2 regions of the Peribacillus sp. JNUCC41 genome follow, and region 1 is predicted to be linked to the other one. Evidence: riboswitches for the same ligand, from Rfam matches in the RefSeq annotation. Region 1 holds a riboswitch; the other holds the start of a gene.
The links. A riboswitch is a leader RNA that binds a small molecule or an ion and turns the genes downstream of it on or off. The one in region 1 is predicted to bind preQ1.

Region 1 (3,156 bases):
TTTCCCGGCATAATAAAAAAAACGGCCTGGCTTGTACTCATGGCTGCCAGGTCGTTTTTGTAAATGAACTATATTCATATTTTAGTCAAGATAATGCCGATTAATGCTGCAAGTACGCCGGCAACTTGATAGTTTTTTAGTTTTTCCTTGAATAAATAACATCCTGCGAAAACGACAACTAAACAGTTCAGGCTGACGACAGGGAAGATGATGCTTGCGATGCCAGTGTTCAACGCAAAGAAATAACATCCATAGCCTATAGTGCTTAAAAGGCCTACCAAGGAACCGATTTTGACTTCCTTTAGCTTGATTTTTTCCTTTTTAAAGGCCAGAGCCGAAAGAAGATAAAGAGTTCCCCCTCCATACATTGATACCAGGATATCAAGGGAATTTAAATGAAGACGTGTTGATGTCGTCATAAGAATGCCTAGCACACCAAAAGATAAAATGGATAATAATGTGTGCATCATCCAAGGGACATATTGATGGTTGCCTTTAGCATTAGGTGTATACTGAATGACTAATGTAGCGAGAAACATGCAGACGATTCCAGTCCACTGCAAAGTAGAAATATGTTCGTGAAAAATTAAAGCTGCACAGAGAATGGGGAATATTGCATTCGCTGCGATTAAAGGAGATGTCAAGCTTGCCGGTCCTTTTTCAAAGGCGCTTGCCATCTGGATATTACCATTAGCGTTCAGTACCCCAATGGCTCCACCAAGCATGATGGACAGCCAGTTAAACTGTAAACCATCCACAGATACTCCATAAGATATGGCCAAAATAAAAGCTGAAAAATAAAAGAAAAATTGGATATGTACTTTTGAGTAACCCTTTCCGCTACTCCATTTAAAAATGCTGTTATTGATTCCAAAACATAAACTCGTGATGAGGGCTGCAAAAATCCACATTGACGTAATCTCTTCCTTCATGTAGGATAAACTTCTTCTACATTTTAAGCTGAATACATGCAGGAATCAAACCAAATTTTAGAAGTATGATTGACAGATTAGATATTTTTTTCTATATTTACTAAGACAATTTTAAAATATTTCCCGATAAACGGGAGAGGTTCATAGCATCACCCTCTTAAAAAAACTATGGCTTTGATATTTTTCGCGAATCAACCATATCTTTGAGGAGATATGGTTTTTGTTATATAGAGGCCTATTTTATGAATCTCCCTGAAACGTGGGATTAGGAGGACTTTCAATGTCTGGAAGAAAAGAAGAAGAGTTAAAAAAAGATATCACACTGCTTGGGAATCAAGGAACAAAATATACATTCGACTATGCGCCTGAAATCCTTGAGTCATTCGATAACAAACATCCGAACCGGGATTATTTCGTCAAATTCAATTGCCCGGAATTCACTAGCTTATGTCCGATAACGGGCCAGCCGGACTTTGCGACCATTTACATCAGCTATATTCCAAGTGTAAAAATGGTGGAAAGCAAATCATTGAAACTTTATTTATTCAGCTTCCGCAATCACGGTGATTTCCATGAAGACTGCATGAACATCATCATGAATGATTTAATCGAATTGATGGATCCTAAATATATTGAAGTCTGGGGCAAGTTTACTCCTAGGGGCGGAATTTCCATCGACCCTTACACGAATTATGGGAAACCAGGTACGAAGTATGAGGAAATGGCGGATTACCGCTTGATGAACCATGACTTATATCCTGAAACCGTGGATAATCGCTAAAGAATAGGAGAGACAATGGGCAAATGCCCGTTGTCTTTTTTAGTTTTTTAGCTATTATCGATTAGTGGTCTTGTCGTTTTGTCCTTTTTGAAAATACAATTGTCCTTCAGTAACGGAATTTCCACTTGATTGTTTCGAGAAAAAGCGTAATAATAGGGAGAGTTAATTTTGACAGAATATTTACGAAAATAGGGGTTGTCGAGATGAAAGTTGCAAAGTTTGGTGGGAGTTCACTTGCGTCAGGTGAACAGTTGAGAAAGGTATTCGAAATTGTTGTTTCTGATCCAGAGAGGAAGATTGTAGTCGTTTCGGCTCCAGGGAAACGCAATTCCGATGATATAAAGGTGACGGATTTATTGATTGAAGCTGCGGAACAGCAGCTGCGCGGGGATAACGGAGAGCATTTGATAGAAGATGTCGTATCCCGCTATGCGAGCATTGCTGAAGAACTGGATATATCCGAGAGTGTCGTCACTGGGATCCGCGAAAATTTAATGGCGCTGTTGCATGCAGACCAAACTAACCCGAAGCGCTATTTGGATACTTTGAAGGCCAGTGGCGAGGATAATAATGCAAAGCTGGTCGCAGGTTATTTCCAAAGCCTTGGAGTTGAGGCGCAGTATATAAATCCGAAGAAGGCTGGCTTGATCGTAACGGATGAAGGTGGATTTACCAAGGTGCTGCCAGAATCTTATGATCGGTTATATGCTCTGCGTGATGAGCCTGGAATCGTAGTATTCCCAGGGTTCTTCGGTTATACGTTAGATGGTGATGTTTTAACCTTCTCAAGAAGCGGTTCCGATATTACGGGTTCGATTCTTGCGAATGGGGTCAAAGCTGATTTGTATGAGAACTTTACGGACGTGGATGCCGTTTATGCGGTGAATCCAAATGTGGTTTCCAATCCAAAGGGAATCCGGGAATTAACTTATCGTGAAATGCGTGAGCTTTCTTATGCAGGTTTCTCGGTATTTCATGATGAGGCGCTGATTCCAGCATTCCGAGCGGGAATACCTGTCCATATCCAAAATACGAACAATCCGTCGGCACAAGGGACCCGCATTGTAAGTACACGGGATAATACGAACGGGCCGGTTATAGGCATTGCAAGTGATAAAGGATTTTGCAGCATTTACATTAGCAAATATTTGATGAACAGGGAAGTTGGTTTTGGCCGGAAACTGCTGCACATCCTCGAAGATTATGGAGTTTCATATGAACATATTCCATCAGGCATCGATGATGTGACGCTTATTCTAAGACAGGACCAGATGAAGGGTGAAGCCGAGAAGAAAATCATTTCACGAATCAAGAAAGAGCTTCATGCTGATGAAGTGAATGTGGAGCATGATCTTGCCTTGATCATGGTTGTAGGGGAAGGAATGCGCCATAATGTCGGTACAACGGCAAGAGCGTCAAAAGCCTTGGCCGAAGCGAAGGTGA
Region 2 (3,156 bases), 1.9 Mb from region 1:
GCTATCAAGCCGTTTAGGTTTTTCAGCAGAGCCGGGTTTCCGCCTGATATCGTCACGAAGGAAAAACCGGAACCCCCAATTCGCTTCAGCTCATCCCATATTTCTCTAGCAGTCATTTGGACTGTATCTTCCTTACCGGTGCCATCCCAAGTAAATGCGGAATCACACCAGGCACATGAATAATCGCATCCGGCCGTCCGAACAAACATGGTTTTTTGACCAATGACCATTCCCTCACCTTGGATGGTCGGTCCGAAGATTTCCATAACCGGGAGTTTACTCACTTTCCATCCACTCCCGTCTGGCTTCTGCATAGCTTGTCGGCGTTTCGTATAGTCGAACAAATTCGACTCTAGCACCCTCATATTCTTTTAATGAAAGGGCTTCGGCCATTTTTTCATAAATCCAGACAACCATATTTTCAGCTGTTGTATTCATGAGCGGCAGGGTTTCATTCAAATAACGATGATCCAGGTGGATTTCAATTTCATTTTTCCATATATCCTTGATGTCCCCGAAATCTATCATCAAACCGCGTGAATCCGTATATCCGCTCAATCCGAATATGACCTTATATGTGTGGCCATGCAGGTTCTTGCATTTCCCTTCATAGTCATGCAGATGGTGCGCCGCGTCAAAGGTGAATTCCTTACTCACGAGAACCCTCTTGGTTGTATACTTCAATTGGCTGCGCTGAATGTCTTCATCTATTTTTTGGAGTTTATCCACTATTGTAAAACCGTACATCATGAAAGCACCTTCCGTCTGCTTACATAGTCATCCAGTCCTTTTTTCCGCAGATTACATGCCGGACAATCTCCACAGCCGTCGGAGATGATTCCGTTATAGCAAGTCAGGGTCTTTTCGCGGACAAAGTCGAAGGCGCCAAGCTGATCCGCAAGCTCCCATGTTTCTTCTTTATTAAGCCACATTAGCGGCGTATCAATCACGAATGACTGGTCCATTGACAAGTTCAAGGTCACATTCAACGATTTAATGAATACATCGCGGCAGTCAGGATATCCGCTGAAATCCGTTTCACAGACACCGGTGACAATATGTTTAGCGCCAATCTGACTCGCCAGCACTCCTGCAAACGAAAGGAACAGCAAATTCCTCCCTGGTACGAAAGTCGACGGCAACTCCCCTTCTTCTCCATCCTCAACTGCAATATCACTTCTCGTCAATGCATTCGGTGCCAGTTGGTTCAACAGCGACATGTCAAGGATATGATGGTTCACGCCCAATTCCTTGGCGATGTTTTGAGCGCATTCGATTTCCAAGCTATGCCGCTGATTATAATCGAACGTCACCGCTTCCACTTCCTCAAATCTCTCCAATGCCCAGAACAGGCACGTCGTACTGTCCTGACCTCCGCTAAACACAACCACTGCCTTTTCTTTCTTCTTCATTTCTATAAAACTCCTTTTTACGGAAAAAAACAGCACCCTAAGAATAGAGCACTGTTTCTCCTTAGTTTTTTTGAGAGGGTAGCTAGAACCTCTTCCGCCTTAACGCGGAATATTATATTTTTCCAAGTCAATAGTAACTTGAAAACGATTATAAATCAAGATGAATAGATTTAGTGAATAGTAGAGCTGATGGAAAATTTGGTTATCTTTTCATTGCTTAAATATCCCATTATCCGTCCGATAAAATAGTGTGATTAAAATATCGATAAAGGGGTCCATTAATTTGAAAAGCATTAAAGGAAAGGTATTGGTGGCATTTTCACTCATCATATCTTTATGTGTCATCTTAGGAGCATTCAACATTTACAGCAGCAACAAGTCACTGGTATATTCCCAGGATATCATCGAAAAGGAACTTCCGCTTCTTATCCAAGATGAAAAGCTGCTATATAATCTAGCACAAAGAACCGCATTCGCCCGAGCCTATATTCTATATGGTGACAAGAGTTATAAAGAAAGGTTCTTACAATATACTGAAGACAGCAAGGTCATCCAGGAAGATCTCCTGGCTTCGAGCGACTCTGATAAAGTGAAGGCATTGATCGAGAAAAGCGGGGATTGGAGGTTGATGATTGTCGACCGGGTATTTCCACAATATGAAAAGGGAAATGAAGAACGAGCGAAAGAGATACTCAAAAATGAAGTGGCGCCAATCAGCAATGAAGTAATGGAGGGTTTCAAGGAGCTTGCTTCGGAACGCGAGGAATTGATTGTCGCTTCAGGTGAAACCGTCATCGCAAGCGGGAAATCGGTAAAGACGACAAGTATCATCATATCCATTGCGGCAGTCCTTATCGGCCTTCTGCTGGCGCTTGTGACTGCCAACCTCATTACCACCCCCCTCCTTAAAATCAGGGACAGGATGAAAATGGTGGCTGACGGAGAGCTTAATCATGAGCCCCTTGAGCAAAAGTCATATGATGAAATGGGCGAATTAACGGTATCCGCCAACCAAATGCAGAAAAACCTTCGTGATACGATCGAAAAAATGCTCGTTGTATCCGAATCCGTTTCCAACCAAAGTGAGAATCTGACTCAATCAGCAAATGAAGTCCAGCAGGGCAGCAAACAAATAGCCACTACCATGCATGAACTTTCGGAAGGTTCGGAGTCACAGGCCAACCGGGCAGCTGAAGTGGTTCGCATGATGGATGATTTCACCGGCAGAATCGAGTTGGCCCGCCTAGAAGGAGTGGATGTTGCTAAAAGTTCAACCGAAATCCTTTCCTTGACCAAGGAGGGCACCACTTTAATGCGCAGTTCGATCCAACAGATGCAATATATTGATGGGATTGTAAAAAATGCCGTAGAGCAAGTGAAAGGGCTCGATTCCCAATCGCAGCAAATTTCGCAGCTTGTACAGGTCATCAAGAATATATCCAATCAAACCAATCTATTGGCATTGAATGCTGCCATAGAAGCCGCTCGTGCCGGTGAACATGGCAAGGGCTTTGCCGTCGTCGCCGATGAAGTGCGGAAACTCGCTGAAGAGGTCACACACTCCGTTGGGGATATCACCAATATTGTCTCCGCCATTCAAACGGATTCAAAAACAGTCGTCCACTCCCTGGAAGATGGTTATGCACAAGTGGATGAAGGCACGAAACAGATCACGCTCACAGGCCAAACCTTTGAAACAATCAATCACTCTGTCGGGAATATGGAAATGAAAATACAGCATATA

Region 2: linked by a shared signal. The riboswitch ahead of queC (7-cyano-7-deazaguanine synthase QueC) and the one ahead of queF (preQ(1) synthase) in region 1 are both predicted to bind preQ1.

What each region holds. Positions count from the first base shown of each region.
Region 1 is NZ_CP062163.1:2,383,405-2,386,560, forward strand. Features, by position in the region: gene JNUCC41_RS11720 (EamA family transporter) at 75-932, opposite strand; PreQ1 riboswitch class I at 1,063-1,108, shown strand; gene queF (preQ(1) synthase) at 1,213-1,713, shown strand; gene JNUCC41_RS11730 (aspartate kinase) at 1,917-3,156, shown strand, end outside.
Region 2 is NZ_CP062163.1:446,015-449,170, forward strand. Features, by position in the region: gene queE (7-carboxy-7-deazaguanine synthase QueE) at 1-284, opposite strand, end outside; gene queD (6-carboxytetrahydropterin synthase QueD) at 277-747, opposite strand; gene queC (7-cyano-7-deazaguanine synthase QueC) at 747-1,412, opposite strand; PreQ1 riboswitch class I at 1,468-1,510, opposite strand; gene JNUCC41_RS02225 (methyl-accepting chemotaxis protein) at 1,696-3,156, shown strand, end outside.